DNA from 2 places in the Pseudarthrobacter raffinosi genome. Region 1 is predicted to be linked to the other one. Evidence: riboswitches for the same ligand, from Rfam matches in the RefSeq annotation. Region 1 holds a riboswitch; the other holds the start of a gene.
The links. A riboswitch is a leader RNA that binds a small molecule or an ion and turns the genes downstream of it on or off. The one in region 1 is predicted to bind cyclic di-AMP.
Positions count from the first base shown of each region.

Region 2: another riboswitch for cyclic di-AMP. It lies ahead of NG697_RS21245 (M23 family metallopeptidase); the one in region 1 lies ahead of NG697_RS07515 (aggregation-promoting factor C-terminal-like domain-containing protein).

Region 1 is NZ_JAMXBG010000006.1:26,451-38,665, reverse strand. It holds gene NG697_RS07575 (type 1 glutamine amidotransferase domain-containing protein) at 19-798, shown strand; tRNA gene NG697_RS07570 (tRNA-Ser) at 1,000-1,089, opposite strand; gene NG697_RS07565 (HNH endonuclease signature motif containing protein) at 1,324-2,853, shown strand; gene NG697_RS07560 (dehydrogenase) at 3,049-4,080, shown strand; gene NG697_RS07555 (6-pyruvoyl trahydropterin synthase family protein) at 4,084-4,479, shown strand; gene NG697_RS07550 (glycosyltransferase) at 4,484-5,725, shown strand; gene NG697_RS07545 (DNA glycosylase AlkZ-like family protein) at 5,729-7,027, shown strand; gene tadA (tRNA adenosine(34) deaminase TadA) at 7,093-7,599, opposite strand; gene NG697_RS07535 (phosphatase PAP2 family protein) at 7,722-8,414, shown strand; gene upp (uracil phosphoribosyltransferase) at 8,457-9,092, shown strand; partial or broken gene NG697_RS07525 (VOC family protein) at 9,155-9,529, shown strand; gene NG697_RS07520 (HAD-IA family hydrolase) at 9,560-10,240, shown strand; gene NG697_RS07515 (aggregation-promoting factor C-terminal-like domain-containing protein) at 10,311-11,039, opposite strand; cyclic di-AMP (ydaO/yuaA leader) riboswitch at 11,045-11,197, opposite strand; gene NG697_RS07510 (sensor histidine kinase) at 11,297-12,215, opposite strand, start outside.
Region 2 is NZ_JAMXBG010000033.1:1,127-9,074, forward strand. It holds gene NG697_RS20365 (ferritin-like domain-containing protein) at 1-195, shown strand, start outside; gene NG697_RS20370 (thioredoxin-like domain-containing protein) at 918-1,553, opposite strand; gene NG697_RS20375 (DUF305 domain-containing protein) at 1,580-2,266, opposite strand; gene NG697_RS20380 (DUF4396 domain-containing protein) at 2,454-3,215, opposite strand; gene NG697_RS20385 (bifunctional copper resistance protein CopD/cytochrome c oxidase assembly protein) at 3,585-5,558, opposite strand; gene NG697_RS21245 (M23 family metallopeptidase) at 5,747-6,592, opposite strand; cyclic di-AMP (ydaO/yuaA leader) riboswitch at 6,596-6,790, opposite strand; gene merT (mercuric ion transporter MerT) at 6,943-7,254, shown strand; gene NG697_RS20400 (TlpA family protein disulfide reductase) at 7,374-7,835, shown strand.

The DNA of each region.
Region 1 (12,215 bases):
AGACGGAAGGAGCACTTCATGAAGAAAATCCTCATGGTACTGACCAGCGTTTCCGAGATCGGCGATACCGGAGAGAAGACCGGGTACAACGTGGCCGAGGCCGCACATCCCTGGAAGGTCTTCAAGGATTCCGGGCATTTCGTCGACTTCGCTTCCATCCAGGGCGGCCAGCCCCCGCGCGACGAGGTGGACTCAAAAGATCCCATCCAGGTCGCCTTCACGGAGGACGAGACCACGCGCGCCGGTCTCTACAACACTGCCCGCGTCGACGTCGTTGATCCCGACCAGTACGACGCCGTCTTCCTCGTGGGAGGCCACGGCACCATGTGGGACTTCCCGGACAGCGAAGGCCTGCAGAACCTTGTAGCCAGCGTCTACAACGCCGGCGGTGTGGTGGGCGCTGTCTGTCACGGGCCGGCCGGACTGCTGAAGGTCGAGTTGGCCAACGGCTTTCGGCTGGTCGAGGGCAGGAAGGTCGCTGCCTTCACCAACGACGAGGAGGTTGCCGCAGGGAAGGACAAGGTCATCCCGTTCTTTTTGGCAGACCGGCTTGAGGAGCAGGGTGCCACCCATGTCTCCGCTGGTGTCTTTGAGGAAATGGTCGTGGTCGACGACCGGCTGGTGACCGGCCAGAACCCGGCCTCAGCCGCCGGCGTGGCCAAGGAGATGGAGAAGCTCCTGGCAGAGGTCATCCACCAGGAAAAAGCCGAGGAGCAGCACGTGGCGGAGGCGCTGCGCGCCGAAAAGGACGCAGAGAAGAGCGCCAAGAAGGCGGCTGCGGCTGGGACTGAGCACTAACGCCTGCAGGGGCACTGAAACTGGCGGCCGCCAGCAGCCGTACGTGCGCCGGCGACCATACTGTCCAACGCATCGCCGACCTGCTTCAGGTTCGGCGCTGCACGATGTACGGCCACCTCAACAAATCAAGGGGCCAAGTTTGCGGGAAAACAAAACCCCCGCTTCCCTTTGTTTATGAAGGGAAGCAGGGGCCTTGCCAATTGGCGGTGACGGTGGGATTTGAACCCACGTTGGCTTTGACACCAAACAACATTTCGAGTGTTGCACCTTCGGCCGCTCGGACACGTCACCAACCTGAATAGGTTACCGGAGCATACCGCCCATCCACAAAACGGCAGGCATTCAGCCCCCGGATGGTGCAAAGGGACATCTATGCCCACGCCAGCGTCCGAGGACACGATGGGCCCTGCAGGATTCTGCTCGGCTCGTCGAATGGACGCATGCTGGGGGCATGTAGCTTCTGAGTTATGCACATAGCGATTCAGCCTCGCCGTTATTGTCAGACCCTCGCGGGATGATTTGAGTATGGATAGCAGAGCAGCTGTAGCGACGGCGGAGGCCCTTTCGGCATCCTTCGCTGAGCTGGCTGTGGTGCTCCGGGACGGGACTGATTCCGGCTGTTCCGGGGAGGCTGATCCTATGCGTCGGCGGGCAGATGAATTCCTGGACGGGCTGGCCGAGATCTCACGGCTGGACGCGAAAAGTGCCGCACTGAAGGCCTGGCTGGCTGCCGGTTACTCCGCCGCTGCCGAGGCTCTGGCGGGCCCTGCAACGTCGCCCGAGGACCATACCGGGCAGGAGATGGCCGTCGTCGCGGAGGTCGCCTGCGTGCTGACGGTCAGTGAACGGGCTGCCGGCGCCCTGCTCGCCGAAGCCCACGCCCTGACCACGGCCCTGCCGCTGACATTCTCCGCGCTGCAGGCAGGGACGATTTCGTGGCAGCACGCCCGGATCATGGTCGACGAAACCGTGAACCTGGACCCTGCCGGCGCCCAAGCCCTCGAAGCGCATTTCCTGGACCCAGACGCACCGAACCCGGCGAGGAGTGGCCCGGCCGGTGAGCTCATCCCCGGGCGGTTTCGGCACCAGGCCCGGACCTGGCGGGAACGCCACCACCCGGTCAGCATCGAAAAACGCCACGCACGCAGCACCGCCGATCGGCGCCTGGAGTATGCCCCGGACCGCGACGGCATGGCCTGGCTCTCCGCCTACCTCCCCGCCGATCAGGCTGCCGGAATCTGGAACCGCACCACCACCGCAGCCCGCGCCCTCCAAGGACCTCATGAGTGCCGGACCCTCACGCAGCTCCGCGCTGACAGCGTCGCCGCCTGGCTCCTCGGTGCCACAGATAATGCGGCCGGGGATGCAAATGGGAATGACCGTGTTCCGTCACCGCGGGCACAGGTCCTCGTTACCGTCCCGGTGTTCTCGCTCCTAGGCCTCACGGATGAACCGGCCATGCTCGACGGGTACGGGCCTATTCCGCCGTCCGTGGCCCGCCAGCTGGTCGCCGACGGCGCCGAATCCTTCCACCGCGTCCTCATCGACCCCCGCGACGGAGCACCCCTGGAGATCGGCAGAACCAGCTACCGCGTGACCAAAGCCCAGCGCCAATGGCTGCGGTTGCGCGACGGAAAGTGCCCGTTCCCCGGCTGCAGCAACCACTCCCTCGACAACGAAGCAGACCACCTCCTCGCCTGGGCCCGGGGAGGATCCACCGGGATCAACAATCTCGGCCAACCGTGCCACAAACACCACAGACTCCGCCACACCACAGCTTGGAAACCCACCACCGCCACCAAGAACGAACCACCCGGCTGGATATCACCCACCGGACGCCACTACAAAAGCGAACACCCAGACTGGGAACCACCGGAGTGGCCAAAACATCTACCCGGCAATGAACTGCCCGACTGTGGGCTGCCATCGGACGACATCGTCCCAGACGACGCGCTGCCGGACGGGCCCGTGCCCGAAGACCCCTACCCGAGCTGGGACTTCACTGCTCACAGCACTGTCTGGCCGCCAGCGCCAAGCGACGCCAGCGCCAAGTGACGGCAGGGCCAACGTGGGCAGGGTTAGGGCACTGGCAGGGCCAAGACGGGCAGAACTGGGCTTCTCTCCCATCGGGCTCTCCTCTCATCAACGGCGCGAACGGACAGTTAGGGCCCGGATTTCAAGGGCCGCAAGTGTTCGTTCGCGCCGGGTGGGTGTCGCGGAGAGCCCTCACGGACTAGATTCATGAGCAAGATGACCAAGTCACGCAGAGAAGCGCAGGCGACCGCATACTGGACCACGGGCCCGGAACACGGCGAGCTCCGCAGCGAGGCCCTGCCCGCTCCCGGGCCCGGCGAAGTTTTGGTCCGCACGCTGTACTCAGGCATCAGCAAAGGCACGGAAATTGTGGTGCACAAAGGCTCCGTCCCGCCCCGCGTGGCTGCGGAAATGCGCGCCCCGCACCAGGAGGGTACCTTCCCGTCGCCCGTGAAGTTCGGATATCTCTCAGTGGGCGTTGTGGAGGAGGGGCCCGAAGGTTGGGCGGGCCAGAAGGTCTTCTGCCTCAATCCCCATCAGGACCGCTATGTCATTTCCGCCGACGCCCTCACCAGGATTCCCGACGGCGTCCCCGCCCGCCGCGCCGTCCTGACCGGCACCGTTGAAACGGCCATTAACGCCCTCTGGGAAGCCGGACCGAGGCTGGGGGACCGGGTCGCCGTCGTCGGCGCGGGTCTGGTGGGAGGCATGGTGGCGACACTGCTGCGGACTTTCCCGCTGGCCCGCCTCCAGCTCGTGGACCTGGACCCGGAACGTAAGCACTTGGCGGACAGGCTCGGCGTGGAATTCGCCCGCCCGGATGATGCCAAACCCGACTGCGACATCGTGTTCCACTGCTCCGCTTCCCCGGAAGGCCTCGAACGCAGCCTGCAGCTGGCCGGCGATGAGGGGGAGATCATCGAGATGTCCTGGTACGCCAACCGCAAGGTCACGCTGCCGCTGGGTGAAGACTTTCACGCACGCAGGCTCTCCATCCGGGCCAGCCAGGTGGGCGTGGTTGCCCGGGCACGGCGACACCGCCGGACCACGGCCGAGCGCCTGGAATTGGCTGTTGGGCTCCTCACGGACCCCGTCTTCGATGCCTTCCTGACCGGCGCCTCTCCGTTCACGGACCTGCCGGCCGTAGTGCAGAACCTCGCGGACGGCACGCTCGAAGCCCTGTGCCACGTGATCGAATACCCCAACGCAGACAGCCCCGCGGAAGCCAACCCCAAAGACAGGAAGTAGCCCGTGTTCAGCCTGACCGTCCGACGTCATTTCATGATCGCCCACAGCCTCCCGCGGGACGTATTTGGCCCGGCCCAGGCCCTCCACGGGGCGACGTTCGTGGCGGAGGTGACGTTCCGCCGTCGTGCGCTGAACCAGGACGCGATCGTCCTGGACATCGGGGCCGCCGGCGGCATCATCGAGGACGTGCTGTCCGGCCTCAACTACAAAAACCTGGACGAACACCCGGACTTCGAAGGGAAGCTCAGCACCACCGAGGCGCTCGCGGAATACATCGCCCACGCCGTCGCAGCCAAGCTCACGGATGACGACGACGGCCGCGAGCTCGCCGGGATCGACGTCACCCTGCGCGAAAATCCGGACGCCTGGGCCACCTACACCCACTACCTGTCCGCCTGATCCCATGCTGATCAGGTTCCTGGTCCCCGCCAACATCCGCCACAACTCCGGCGGCAACGTCTACAACGCGCGGCTCACCCAAGGCCTGAGATCCTTGGGGGTTGCCGTGGAGATACTGGCGGTGGAAGGTTCGTGGCCTGACGCCAGCGCTGGACAACGACGGCGGCTGGGCGGCCTGCTGGGCGCCTGGGACCCAAGGGTGGACTCACCGCAGGCGAACATCACCCCAGAAACGGTCACCTTCGTGGACGGGCTGATTGCGTGCGGTGCGCCTAGCGAACTGGAGTACGCCGCGGCCGCCGGACAACACACGTGGGTCCTGCAGCACATGCCGTCGCCCAGCCACCCCGACGGCGAAGGGCGGGCACTGCGGGCGGCCGCCGGAGTGATCTGCACCAGTTCGTCCGCAGCGGCCTCGGCGGCAGAAAAGCACGGGCTTCCCGCCAGCCCGGTTGCCTTGCCCGGGACGGATCCTGCACCGGTGGCGCCTGGTTCGGCCCCGCCCCACATCATCGCGGTGGCAGCGCTGCTGCCCAACAAGGACCAGCTGCTGACCGTGGCCGCGCTGGCCAGGCTCCAGGACCTCGCTTGGACAGCGTCCCTCGTGGGAACGGACGACGCCGATCCCGCCTACGCGGCGGAGGTCCGGGCAGCCATTGCCTCCTCTGGAATGGAGGACAGGGTGCGCATGACCGGCCAGCTCGCCGGTACCGCCCTGGCGGACGAGTGGAGCCGGACGGACCTGAGCCTTCTTGTGTCCCGGGCCGAAGCCTTTGGGCTTGTGGTGACGGAATCGCTGGCCCACGGGATTCCCGTCATCGTGCGGGAGGGAACCGGCGCCGTGGACGCGTTGGGACTCGCCCGAAGACTCGCCGGCAGGCTCGCGGGAAGACCGGACGGCGAGCGTGGCGGTGAACGTGATGCCGGGACATATGCGGTGCCAGGTGCCGCCGTCGGACTCGCCGGACCCGAAGGCGACGCACCTCGTGGCAACGGAGCTGAAGACCACCACGCGGACGTGCTCGCTGCCGTGATCCGGCAGTGGCTGGTGGACGGATCCCTCCGAGCCGGCTGGCGTGCCGCTGCCCTGGCGGCACGGGAACAGCTGCCCGGCTGGGACTCCACTGCCCGGAACGTCCTGGAAATCCTCGGCGTGCCTGCTAAAAAGCCTGCTGCCAAAACGCCTGCTGAAGAAACCCCAGCCGAGGGGATGCCTACCGCTGCGCGTACGGCCGGTGGACAATAAGCCATGACCACGCTCCCGACCTCCGCCGCCGTATTGACCCCACAAGCCGTGATCCCACAAGCCGTGATCCCACAAGCCGGGACCCCACAAGCCCTGAGCCAAGATGCCCCGGATCCGCAGGTGCTCACTCCGGAGCTCCTCAGGGCATGGGCCTGGCATAAGCAGGGCCTCGACGGCTCCCTGCAGGGCGCGGATGCCGCCGACGTGTTTAGCAGAGCGGGCTGGGCCCGTTCCGTCGGCGGCGCCAACCCGTACCTCACGCTCTTTGCCCGCGCCGGCACTAGCCGCGCGCAGGCGGATGCCGACGTCCTGTCGCTGAACATCCATGAGTTGCCCACCGCCCGCGGCTGCACCTATGTGCTGGGACAGGGTGACTTTGCGTGGGGCCTCCAGATCGGCCGGGACGCCGCCGTGGCGCCGTTCCGTGTGCTGGCAAGAATGGGCGTCGAGCGCGGCGAGATCACGCTGCTGGAGGAGGAGATCCTCCACGCCCTCGCCGAGGCCGGCAACCCGCTGGACCCCAAACAGCTCAAGGATCTCCTGGGCGATTCGGTCCGGAACCTCGGCGAGGAGGGCAAAAAGAAGGGCGCCGCCACCACGTTGCCCACGGCCTTGGGCCTCCTCCAGGCGGACGGCCGGATACGGCGCGTGCCCGCCAACGGCCGGCTGGATCAGCAGCGCTACGCCTACACACTGTGGGGTTTGCCGCCCACCGCCATGGACGACGACGCCGCCCGCAGCCTCCTGCTGCAGCGCTATCTCGGCTGGACTGGCGGTGCCACGGTCAAGCAGTCGCAATGGTTCACCGGGTTCACCCTGGCCCACACGAAGGCAGCGTTGGCCGCCACTGGGGCAGTGGAGGTTCCCACCGCCAACGGTGAGGTGCTGTGGATGATGCCCGACGACGTCGGGCGGCTTGCGTCGTTCGAGGCGCCGGCGGAGGAACAGATTCAGCTGCTGGCCGGCACGGATTCGTTGGTCCTGCTCCGCAGGAACTCGGGGGAGCTGTTTGCCGAGGAGGACAAGGGAAAGCAGGTCCTGGGGTCCACGTTGGCGTTGCAGGCTGACCTGCCGGACCATCCCATCTTCGACCGCGGCCGGATCATCGGGCTGTGGCAATACGATCCCAGGAAATCACGGATTGTCTATTGGCTCTTTGACGGGGCCACACCCGCAGTATCCCGGCGCATCGCCGAGGTAGAGGCCTGGATCCGGGACGAACTGGGGGACTTCCGCTCGTTCAGCCTGGACTCGCCGGCCTCGCGCCAGGACAGGATCGACGCCCTGGATGCCGCAGGCTGAGAGTCGTGCAGGCAGGTGAGAGCGCTACAGCAGGCCCGAGACAAATTGCAGCCCCCTACGACCCGTTACAGCCGGCTGCGGTGCGCTGCGAAGAAGTCCCTGAGAACCGCACCGCACTCCTCTTCCCTGACCCCGCCGTACACCTCAACCCAGTGGTTGAGCCGGCGGTCGCGGAGGATATCGAATACCGAGCCCGCCGCTCCGGCTTTCTCATCCCAGGCACCGAAGACCACTCGGGGAATCCTGGCCAGGACCACCGCGCCGGCGCACATGGCGCACGGCTCCAGAGTGACCACCAGCGTGCAGTCCGCCAGCCGCCAGCCGTCCCCGGCGCCGCCGTCGAGCTTGGACAAGGCACGCAACCTGTCCGCCGCCTGGCGGATGGCCATCACCTCGGCGTGGGCGGTGGGGTCTCCCAGGTCTTCCCGCTGGTTTCGTCCAGACCCCAGGACGGCGCCGTCGGGCCCTATCACGACGGCGCCGATGGGCACATCCTCGGTGTCCAGCGCGCGCTGGGCTTCGTTCAGGGCAAGACCCATCCATTCGAGGTGGATCTTTTCTGCGGCGACCATGGCTCAATGATAGTTTCGAAGGATATCCAGCCTGCAAAGCATGGACGCCGGGAGGCATAGTGGACACATTCAGGGACCGTCTGGGCCAATGGTTCAAACCATATGCCGCGCTGTGGCTCACCATGATGGTGGGCGGCGCCTTGGTGGTCACCATGGCGCTCCTGGGTGCCGAGGTCTACAACAACGTGGTGGATGAAGAGGGACTGGCCGCCCTGGACCTGCCCGCGCTGGAGCTGTCCCAGGGCCTTCGGAACCCCGCACTGGATGCCGGGGTGACGGCTTTCACCAACATCGGCGGGGGCATCGGCATGCCCATCCTGGCCAGCATCCTGACAGCCTGGCTCACGTTCCTAAGCCGGACCTGGCGGCCCATCGTCCTGGTGGGCGGCGCCGCGGCCGTCTCCACGCTGGCCACCACGGTGGGCAAGCGGCTGGTGGGCCGCACCCGCCCGGACCACGCCGAAGCTGTCCCTCCGTACGAGACTTCGCCGTCCTTCCCGAGCGGCCACACCCTGAATACGACGGTGGTGATCGGTGTCCTGGTGTACGTCATGTGCCTCCAGTTCGAAATGCTGTGGGCGCGCATCACAGCCATCACCGCCGGGGTGATCTTCATCATCGCGATGGGCCTGAGCCGGGTGTTCCTGGGCCACCACTGGCTGACCGATGTGATGGCCGGCTGGTTCCTGGGCCTTGCCTGGGTGGGCATCGTGATCCTGGCGCACCGGCTGTTCCATGTGCTGCGGAAACGCGAGCACGCGGGCCCGGCACCCACGTTCGAACACCCCGCCCTGCGGGAGGATCCGTCGAGCTGATTCCCGGCCGGAGGCCCTCCGCGCGGGTGATAGTTTTGACGCATGCGCACTCTCGTTGTGGACCACCCGCTGGTCGCCCATAAGCTCACCGTCCTGCGGGACAAGAACACTCCGTCACCGGTCTTCCGGCAGTTGACGGAAGAGCTGGTGACCCTCCTGGCCTACGAAGCCACCCGTGAGGTCCGCACCCAGCCGGTCACCATCGAGACGCCGGTCAGCACCACTGTGGGCACCGCTTTCACCAAGCCCACGCCTCTGGTGGTCCCCATCCTGCGCGCCGGGCTCGGCATGCTTGAGGGCATGACCAAGCTGGTCCCCACTGCTGAAGTGGGTTTCCTGGGCATGGCCCGCGACGAAGAAACCCTGGACATCATCACCTACGCGGAGCGGCTCCCGGAAGACCTGACGGACCGGCAGATCTTTGTGCTGGATCCGATGCTTGCCACAGGCGGAACCCTGCGCGAAGCCATCAAGTTCCTGTTCAAGCGCGGCGCCTCCGACGTCACGTGCATTTGCCTCCTGGCCGCGCCGGAAGGCCTGGCCAAGCTCGAAGAGGAACTTGCCGAGGCCAACGTGACCATCGTGCTGGCCTCCATTGACGAACGGCTCGACGAGAAGTCCTACATCGTTCCCGGGCTCGGCGACGCCGGCGACCGCCTGTACGGCATCGCCGGCTAATTCGGGGCTGCTTCGGATTTCAGGTCTTCCGCTTTTCTGCCGCCGCCGTTAGCCTGTGGCGCATGGACTGGAAGCTTGAACTCGTTTTTGTGCCCGTATCCGACGTGGACCGCGCCAAGGATTTCTACGTCAGCAAAGTTGGATTCAACCCGGATTTCGACGAGTGACCCATGGATGGCATCCGCTTCGTCCAGCTGACCCCGCCGGGATCCGCCTGCTCCATTTGTATTGGCGAGGGCCTCAATGTCGCCCCTCCGGGTACGGCCCCAAGCCTGCAGATGGTGGTCAGCGACATCCAGGCTGCCCACGACCACCTCAAGGGCAACGGTGTGGAGGTCAGCGACATAGACATCCAGGGCTGGGGGCACTTCGTCTACTTCGCGGATCCCGACGGAAACAAGTGGGCGGTGCAGTACATCCCGGGCCGTGACGCCTAAGCCGGTGACGCCTGGGGCAAAATAGGCAGCATGAACATCCCCACACCTGCCGCCACACGAACACTGACCTGCCGGGCCGTCCTTTTCGATATGGACGGCACGCTGGTGGACTCCACGGCAGTAGTGGAGGAGGTCTGGGGAGAATTCGCGGCCCGGTACGGCCTGGACGTCGCCGAAATCCTGCGCACTTCGCACGGCGTCCAGGCTGCCGATACCGTACGCCGGTTCGCGCCGGGGGGAGCGGACGTCGCGGCCCTCACCGAGGAACTGGGTGCGATGGAACGGGTGCGGACGGCCGGTATCGTCGCGTTGCCGGGGGCTGCCGACCTGCTTCGCAGCCTCCCGGCTCAGGCAGTGGCGCTGGTGACTTCAGCGGACAGGACCCTGGCGGACATCCGCATGGACGCTGCCGGGCTGGACATGCCGGCCACGGCCGTGACGGCGGACCTGGTCACACGGGGCAAGCCGCACCCGGAGGGCTATCTGATGGCCGCCGGGCTGCTGGGCGTGGAACCGGAGGACGCCGTGGTGTTCGAGGATGCGCCCGCCGGAATCGCGGCAGGCGTTGCTGCGGGTATCCGGACGGTGGCCGTGGGTCCGAATGCGGGCGAATTGCCGGCAGGCGTGCTGCATATCGCGGATTACCGCGCCGTAACCGCCTCCGTGGAAACGGACGCCGCGGGACGGCAACTCATTTCTTTCCGGCTTTGACGCCGGCGGATCACCTTCGTAATCCGCCGGCGCAGCTCAGCGCCGCGGCTGCCGGCGAGGCTCAGTCGGCCTAGTACCAGTTGTGCGACAGGTGGAAGTTCAGCGCGCCGCACGGTGACTGGTAGCGCTCCTGGATGTAGTTCAGGCCCCAGTTGATCTGCGTGCGGTAGTTGGTGACGTAGTCCGCGCCGGCGCTCGCCATCTTCTCAGCGGGCAATGACTGGACGATGCCGTACGCGCCGCTGCTGGCGTTGGTGGCCGTGGTGGTCCATTCGGATTCCTTGGTCCACAGCGTCTGCAGGCACTGCATCTGGTCAGCGGACCAGCCGTACGTCGCCAGCTGGCCAGCAGCGTAGGCCTGCGCTCCTGCGGGGTCGTTGACGGCCACAACGGGCGTGGGTGCAGGTTCCGGAGCCGGGGCCGGAGCGGGCTCCGGGGCCGGGGCAGGTGCCGGTTCGGCGGCCTGGGGCGCGACGTTGATCTCGGCCGGCGCAGCTTCCGGGGAGGCCGGGGGCTGGATCTCGGCTGCCTCGAAGCTCAGCTTCGACTGGGCGCTGGCTTCTTCGGCGGCCTGGTCCGCGCTGGCCGCAAGCGACGCAGACTCGGAAGCGTGTGCTGCGGCGCTGACGCCGACCAGCAGGGCGCATGCCGTCGCGAACACCGCGACGCGCTGGCCCACGGAGGGAATCCGGGCCGCCTTGGACAGTGGGGACATAGCTGCACCGAAGCGGGACTGCTTGCGGTGGCTGTCGGACTTTGTGTCGCCCTGCGGGCGCGTTTGTACCTTGAATTCAGACATGATGGATCGCCTCTCACACCTGCGGAGTTAGCTGTCGGGTTCGGATGAGGGCATCCGGCCACACGGCACAATCACGTGTTGGCTTAACCCCAAAGGGCACTTGGTGCCCGGGACGGTGGGTCCCCCGCCTCTGCCTCTGAAAACGGAATCCGGGAAGCGGCAGAGCTTGGCGTCATCCGGATATGCGGCCCAACGGGAACCACACGTCATCGACGCTACAGGAGCTGGACGCTTAAGTCACATTTTGGTAACAGGAATCACGACGACGGTGTGTCGCCTTGCTGGGCCCGGGCGTCAGTGGGTCGCGCGAGCGCGCCGGTAGGGAAGAGTAACGCGACCTCGGTCCGTCCGGCCCGCGATGTCACCTCCACGCTACCGCCGTGGGCCTCCATGATCGACTGGACAATGGACAGGCCCAAGCCACTAGTGCCTTCGGAGGCCCCGGCGCCCGAGGCCGGCGCTGTACCCTTGCGCGCCGCGTCTGCGCGGGCAAACCGGGAGAAAACGTGGTCAACGAGTTCCGCAGGGATGCCCCCGCCGTCGTCCGTTACCGTCACCGCTGCGTCGCCATTGGCAGACTTCGTGACAGCGGTGACCACGGTGGTCCCCGGCGGCGTGTGCTTGCGCGCATTGGATAGCAGGTTGACAAGCACCTGACGCAGTTGGGACGCATCACCCGTGACGGCGAGCGGCTGGTCAGGCAGTTCAAGGCGCCAGTGGTGGTCCGGGGCGATGACCTTCTCGTCACTGACGGTTTCGATCACGAGTTGTGTGAGGTCAACTTCGCTGAGCTTCAGGGGCTGGCCCTCATCGAGCCGGGCGAGCAGGAGCAGATCCTCCACCAGGGTGGTCATGCGTTCGGACTGGCTTTGGACCCGGGCCAGGGATTTCCGGCCGTCCGGCGTGAAGCTCTCGGTCATCCGCATCAGCTCCGTGTACCCGCGGATGGCAGTCAGCGGCGTGCGCAGCTCATGGGAAGCATCGGCTACGAACTGCCGCACCTTGGTCTCGCTCCGCTGCCGCGCCTCGAGTGCGCTGGCGACGTTGTCCAGCATGAGATTGAGGGCGTGCCCTACGCTGCCCACTTCGGTTCCGGGATTGGAGTTCGACGGCGGGACGCGCACCGCGAGTGCCACCTCGCCCGCGTCCAGCGGCAGCCTGGCCACACGGGTTGCA
Region 2 (7,948 bases), on a different contig from region 1:
ACATCGGACCTCGATCAGGGCATCGGAACAGTCAAGGAAGCCAACCTCGTGCCGGCCGACGCCAACGCTCTCGCGTTCAGCCGTACCCCCGCGCAAGTCCTGAACATCGCCTACCTGACCCCGGAATCGGTCAAATCCGGCGGGTTCTTCCCCGCCGGCGTCAACGGAAAGCTCAACACGAGCGGCGGCAGCTGAGGCGCATTCAACCTGAGACGATAAGCCGCCGCGGACGTCAACGGGGGCGGGCAAGAGCATGTCGTCAGTCGGGCAGCTGATCATGGGCCGCTGAGCCCTTTTCCGTAGGGACCGGCGTCGGCCGGGCATTATGATGCGTCCGTCATCGGTCTCGGCTCGATGATTGGCCCAGAGCATGATCCCGGTCGTCGCCCTGCCCGGGCCAGGGTCAGGTCTCCTGGTCGGGGCTGATCGTAGCGGCCCTGATCGCACCCCTTCCACCACTGTCTGTGACGCTCGACGTCCTCACATGTTCGCAACAGTGACCATCCTGCGCCTGGTCAGGCTAACGGGGAAATGTCGATCCGGCCGGGCCAGACACGGCCCACCGTGCTCCATCACAGCGCCGCTCGCGCACCATACGCCTGTCCGGGGCTGTGACAGGTACGGCCGCGTCGAAGGCGGTGCGTTCCGGATGCCCGGCAGGGACGTCCGGGCACCGCCGCCGTTCTCATGAATCTGGCCCGATGGTACTTTCCCTGGCACAGGATGACCTGAAGCACGGCCGGATGCAGGACACTGGGATGGCCGCCGCGCTTCCTCATCGCCTCCCGGCAGGGTTGGGTTTCATTCTCTGTGTCATCTGCAGGACAGGGCCGGAGCCTTGCGGCGCGCATCGCAGCCATAGGTCCGGCCGCCTGTATCACTGGATGGCAGGGCTGCCCGGCTGCGCCGTGTTGCTGTCAGCCGTCGACACCGCCGGTGCAGACGGCGCCGGGTTCAGGGGCCTGGGGGCTCTGCCGGTATTTCTTGATGAAGGTGGCGATGCGTTCGTCGCTGCTGCTGTCCACCGAGAGCTGTTTACCCCAGGCGGTTGCGGTAACGGGCGAGGCCTGGTCGGTGACCGGGCTGAGCAGGAGGTAATCCTGGGCACCGGCCAGTGAGGTCAGTTCGGCAACCTGGTCCTTGGGGAGGTCCTGCCGGTAGGAAAGCCAGACGGCCCCGTGTTCAAGGGAATGCACCGCCCGGGTCGGTTCGACCGGGGCGGTGTAGATGCCGCAGTTCGTCCATACGGGTGCGTGGTCACCGCCGGTCGGCGGGTTCCGGGGGTAGCTGACGGGCCCGCTGATGTGGTTTCTGGACTGGTCGGGGAAGTCCTGGACGCCTTCGACCGGCCGGGCGGCCTCAGCCTTGGCGGTCTCCTGTTTTTGGACTTCGCCGACGACGACGAAGGCGGTGGCAGCGATGATGGAGGCGACGACGACGCCGCCGGTTCCGTAGATCAACCAGGCCTTGCGCCCGTCGGCCGCGCGTTGTTTAGCCCGCATTGCCTTGACAAGGGCTTTTCGGTCTTCGGCGCTCATCCTGGGTGACGGCATCTGTGTTCTCGCTTTCCTTAGGGCGGTCAGAGGCTGCGGCGCAGCTCTTGGAGGGCGGTGATTTCGGCGGTCTGGGCGTCCACGATCAGGGCCGCGAAATCCCGTACCGTCGAGGTCTCAGCCAGGCGTACTCCGGCAGAGGCCATGGCGACGCCGCCCTGGTGGTGGCGGATCATCAGTTCTGTGAACAGCCGGTCTGCCTCGGCGCCAGAGGACCGGCGCAGCGCCTGCATCTGTTCTGGGGTGGCCATGCCCTCCATCGCGCCGTCAGCGCCGCCGGCGCCACCCTGCGAGGCATGCGGCGAGCTTCCGTGACCGCCGGCCCCTGAGTCCATCCACGCCATGGGCGGAATCGGGCGTGCCTGCGACAGCCCCCAGTCCTGCAGCCAGGCGTACATCTGCCCATTCTGGTGCTGCTGACTGGTGGCCACGTCGTAAGCGACAGCCCGGATCTCCTCGCTGTTGGACCTGTCACGGATCAGCAGGGCCATCTCGACAGCCTGCGCGTGGTGTGCCTGCATGTCCCGGGCAAACCCGGCGTCCGCGCCCGTATCCGACACGGGCCGCGGCGTGGCGGACGACCAGCCAATACCGAAAAAAATCAGCGCAGTAAGGATAACAACAGCAATGGAACCAAGCCACATATATCCGGCCGGGAGCCGGGGAATAACCGGTCCGACGCCCTCCGGCGGGACTGCTGATGAAAGCGGCATCGGGAATCCTTCGGGTGTCAACGTCCGCTAAGACGTTCGTTCTACGGTGCTGGCCGTCGGCGAATCCCCAACGTCACATGAGTTGGTGTTGGATGCAATCGACGGGTTGGGCGGAAAGGGGAAATCCCCTTTCCGCGCCCTCATATCCATGCTAACCAGCCCGCGGGCACACGCCCCTGATGGTCGATCAGTTACCGCGACCGCTGAAAGCGGGAATGGCTGCCTCAAGGACCGGGTCCTTGACCCCCCGCTGGATCAGCCATCGGGCGGCCGGGTAGGCAGTGGCGAATCCGAGGATGTTTCCGATCCCCATCAGGAAAAGGAAAGTCACGTCGGTGGGTGCGGGCATGAACATCCCGAAGTGCAGGAGGATCATCCATCCGCCCATGCCGATGTCAAAGGCCAGTACTGTCACCGTCGCCGCCAGGAAGGCAGCACCTGTGCCCTTCCTGGCCTGAGGCTCGCCCCAGATAGGGGATGCAAAACGCTCGAAGAAGAACAGGATCGCGATCGCAAGTAGGGCGATCACGATGATCAGCACCCAGAGTTTGATTCCGGCGATGGTGAGGCCGCTGGCGATTACCAGGGGAACACCAATGACGTGCGCCACCGTGGCCGCTGCTCCGCCGGGAGTTCCGGCGGTCAGCGCCTTCAACGACAGGCGTTGTTCAGGAAGCGCCCCGTTTTCCTGCTGCCATTTCGGGCTGCCTGCGCGGCCCAGCCGGTAGTAGGCCCACAGAGCGAAGGGCCCGAGGTACAGGGCCGTAATGGGCCATACGATCTCCATCATGCGTTCGCTTTGGCGATAACGCCGCACGTACACGTCATATAAAACGACGGCCGCCGATAGAACTCCCACTGCGACATAGATCCAAGCGACGGGCGTCAGCCACTCAGGGATGGCGGATTCCATGGCCATCATTTCTGCGGGGTCATTGTGCATACTCATACAGGTTCCTTCGCAATAACTGTCGATTCGGGGTGGCCGGCGGGCTCTCTTCCCATAGGCGAGGGCGAAGTACTACCCTGCATAGGACATGCGGCAATACTATCCTACATAGGAGAAGGAGAAACCTGAAACGGTGACTGTTGCGCCCGTTGCCTGGTGACCGCGAGGATGACCAGGGAGACGATCACAGCAGCGGCTGCGGACCAGGCGCCGCCGATGATGGGGGTTTGTGCCTGACGTTTGCCTGCGCGCGTTTGACTTCGGCAAGCTTCGCCGCTGTCTTGGCCGCCCGCTGCTGTTTGACGGTAGGTACTTCACCCGGGGCGGGCGGGGACTTGGGTTTGCTCGGGGTCGGGAGTGTTTGCATGGTCAGGAGTGCTGGGGGTTGGCATTCGAATCGTTCCTTTGCTGTTGCGTGTCCTGGGCCGTGGCCTGTCCGTTTATTCGGTCCGGCATCAGGTGGTCCGGCTGGCGCTTGCGGGAGAGGGTGATGAGGATTGCTGAGAGGGCGCAGGCGAGGAGCAGGATGTTCCCGGCGAGGTGTTGGTCAGCGGCGGCGGAGGGTTCCCATGTCCGTCCGAGACCTGTGAACCATTCCTGTTCAATTCCTGCAGGGTTTAGGAACCGGAGGCCTGCCGCTCCAATTGCTGCTGATGTTGCGGCGAGGGCAGCGTGCCAGTGTTCCGGGGATCCTGGTGTTTCATTGCGGGACTGGAGGGCTTTGGCGAAGAGAAGGCCGGCGGCGAGGAAGAGTACCAGGCTGGTTTCGTGGGCCAGATGTTCGCGGAGGCTCAGTTTAAGGGCAGGTGTCAGGTAGAACAGGACGGTCAGGGATCCCAGCGTTAGTCCGGCAAGCAGCGGCCCTGGTTTGGCGGCCGTGCGTGCGAGCCACAGAATGCCTTCCCTCGGTCCGATGCTGCCGTCGTTCCGTTCCGGCAACACCGTCAGGGCCAGCTTCAAGGGCCGTGCAGCTGTAAGCAGCCACGGTATCGGCAGGGCCACGGCCATGGTTCCGGCGGCGTGGGCGCTGAGCAGGACGGGGCCGTACACGGCGGGAGGGCCGGAGGTGATAAAGGTCAGCAGTATCAGGGCGCTGAACCAGCTGAGCAGGCAGCGCTTTGGCCAGACGGCGCGGGTACGCGTGTATGCGCGTCCGTAGAACAGCGCCGCGAGAAGTGCTGCGGTGATCCAGAGCCAGTCTGGCCGCCATTGGATGAACCACGTGCTGGCGTCCGGTTCGGGAGGCAGCAGGTATCCGGTGAGGATTTGGGCCGGGGTTGCTTCCGGGTCCGGTTCCAAAGGAACCGGTGAGGGGCTGCGGGCCAGGGCGACCGCGAGGCCCATGACGGCGCCCATGATGAGCAGTTCGACCGCAAGGACCCGCCACAGCAGACGGGGCAGGAGGCCGGGAACAGCCAGTGAGGGAATGACCCGGTACCGGTGAATGAGGCCCAACAGCCCGAGGAACAGGGTTGCAGCCGTCTTGGACAGGAGCAGAGCACCGTAGGCGGAGACCATCCCGTCGATACTGCCGAGCCGGTAGAGGGCACTGATGGTTCCCGCGGTCACCACCAGGGCAAAACTGAGGCCGGCGAGGACGGAAAAGCGTCGGAGGACGGTTTGTGCTGCGGCATGGTCTGTTCCCGGGCGGGTGAGAGCGGGGATGGCGGCGGCCAGTGCAATGATTCCTCCGACCCATAGGGTTCCTGCCGCCACGTGAAGGCCAAGGGCATTGCTGGCACCGATGTGGTCAGCGCTGCCTGCGGCGTGGCCGATCGCTGCGGTGGCGGGGATGATGCTTGAAAGCGCGAGCACGGCGGTAGCCAGGAGCAGGCCTGCCGAGGACACGGCGACGACCAGCATACTGACCAGAACGGCGATGATCAGGATGGCCAGCCGGGCCCGGCCCGCTGCGACGTCGGTGACGAACAGTCCGAGCTGGTCGGTGAAGTCGGCGTCCCCGCTCAGGGGCTGGCCTGCAATATCGGCATACGTCAGCAGGAGAACCGCCGTCGCGGCCACCACCCACACGCCGGCCGCCCATGCTGCTACTCTCAGGGTCGCCTTAATTGCACGATTCCCCTGGGCGCCTTGGTTCCTGGGCAGGATAGCGGCCGCGAAGATCAGAGCGCCGGCGACGGCGGCCAATGCCAGGTGATGCACGGCAAGAACCGGTGGCAGGCCCCAACGCACGATTGCCCCGGGATCCGACAGCAAACGTTCCTGGCCGGCACCGGAGTAGGCCACACCGGCCAGGGCCGCCAGGACGGCCGCGGCAAGACCGCCTGCAGTCCACACCGCTGCCACCGGGCCGGGAGGCCTCTTGCGCAACGCCACTTTCATTCCTGCTGTTCCTTCCATACCTTCCGGGTGAGTGCATCCTCTGGTGCCGCCGGTCAGGGCCAGCCCCGCATCCGGGAGTGTGCCGCAAAAGTGCGGAGGGGCCTGGCAGTCATCGGGCCTCGCGGTCGGGAACGATCACCGCGTCCCGGCATGAGCAGGACCGGGAAGACCCGCTGCCGGAGGCCTTGTTACAGCCAGGCTGAGGGATCGACCGTCTGGCCGTTAACGATGACTTCGAAGTGGAGGTGGCAGCCGGTGGAGTTTCCGGTTGTGCCGGCAATCCCGATCCGCGCGCCGGTTTCAACGGCTTGGTTTATCCGCACTCCGATCGTTTCGAGGTGGTTGTAGGTGGTTTGGAGGCCGTTCCCATGGTCAATGACAATACGGTTGCCGCCGCCGTAGGGGCTGAATCCGGCTTCGATGACAGTCCCCTTGCCGGCGCTGAAGACTTCCGTGCCGCATCCGGCGGCGAAATCCTGGCCCGTGTGCAGTTCACCTGCCGCTCCGGTCAGTGGATTGGCCCGGTATCCGAACGGTGAATTGAGCACCGGATCTAAAACGGGGGAGCTGAGCCTGGCTCCGGCCGGTGGAACTCGTTGTCCGGAGGCCTGCGCTTTGGACGCCTCTACCATTTGGGGGGACGCGGCTTCTGCGGCGGACTTCTCCTGTGGCGAAGCAGCGGGTGCCAGGCTGGGAGGGGCCGGGGGCGCCGGGTTGGTGGTCACCTCCGTGCGCCCAAAGTCCAGCTGTGCACCGGCTGTGGCAGTCACGGGCGCAGGCGCGGCCGGCGCTGAAGTTCCTGCTGCCGCTTGGGGGCCGGTGTGGGTCTGAGGGGTGGCCGCGTGCGCGGAGGCCAGGGACGCTGTCAGGGCCACGCCGGAAGCGACGACTGCCAGGGCGATACTGCGTCCGCGGTGGCGGGGTGATGCGTCAGGGGCCGGTTCGGCGCGGCGGCGCCCGCGGGCGGGCCTGGTGGTGGCGGGCGGATGTGTGCCGGGCACAGGGGAGTACCCGGCAGGGGTGTGGATGTTCACAAAATGTCCTTCTGCCGGCGCCTGCGGGGTTAGCTGTCGGATTCGGGTCAGGAACAATAACCCGGCCCCTGCCCGCGTGCACCTTGACATGGCTGCATAGCGGTTCAGGGGCTTCACCCCAAGACGGCCAGAGGGCCGTCGCTGATGGGTTCCCCACCTCTGCCAGGTGAACTTGAACGGGCCGGGCAGCTGGCAGAGTTCGGCGCGCCGCCCGGGAAACGCCCTGTTGATGGCATTTCCTTACCAGTATTGACCTTCCACTATGGAGGAAGGTCAATACTGGGTGTACGAGCCTGACCACCCAATCGCCCGTTCCGGCCCCTTACGGCGGAGCGTTGAAAGGAACGACTGTGTCAACTACTTCCAAGGTCCAGAGCCGGACAGGGCTGGCCGTCGGCGGCTTTGTCCTGCTGCATGTGCTGTGCTGCGGGCTGCCGCTGCTGATCGCGGCCGGAGCACTGGGTGCAGCCGGCTCATTCCTGGGCAATCCGTGGGTCATCCTTGCCGCTGTGGCCCTGGCTGCGGTTGTACTGCTCTGGGCGCTCCGGCGCCGCCGGCCGGACGTATCGGGTGGGGTGGAGGACTGCTGCGCACCCGCCGCCTCCGCGTCCGACCAGGATCGCAACGCAGGCAGGACCACGCAGCCCACCGGCGGCCGGTGATCGACAGTCACCCTGGCAACAGGGCCGGGGACCGGGGGCCGCGGAGGTGGCCTTCATGGCAGACGGTTCTGGCGCTGCTGCTTGCCGGTGCCGCAGCAGTAACCCTGTTCGCATCGTTCATGTCCTCCTCTGCACCGCAGGCGGACCAGGCCGGAGAGGGCCCGGCGCCGGCGGCAGCAGCCACGTTTACCGCCCTGACAAGCCAAGGGGAAAAGGTGCCGGTGCCGGGCGGATCGAAACCGAGCGTGCTCTTTTTCTTCTCCATTGAGTGCGGCGCCTGCGGACCGGGAACCCGGGTACTCGCAGAGGTCCAGAACAGCTCACCTGCTGCCGTGAACTATGTCGCCGTGGACATTGCACCGTACGAAACGGCCGAGGAAATCAAAGAATTCCTGGCCGGGAACAACGCCTCCTCCCTGGCCTTTGCCTCTGACTCCGGGACACAGCTCATCACCGCCTACCAGATAAACCAGGTAAGCACCGCTGTGGTCCTGGACGCTGCCGGCCGGGAGGTCTTCCGCGCAGTGGAGCCAGACGCGGCGGAACTGCGGACGGCACTGGCTGCCGCGGGAGCCGGTTAAGCGAACCGTTACCTGGAAATCGGCTCAGATGTAACTGCAGATCTGTTCCGCGTCGCAGCGCTGAGGGTCGGCCGCCTCGGCGGTTGCATACTGTTCGGCCACGGTCACCCGCA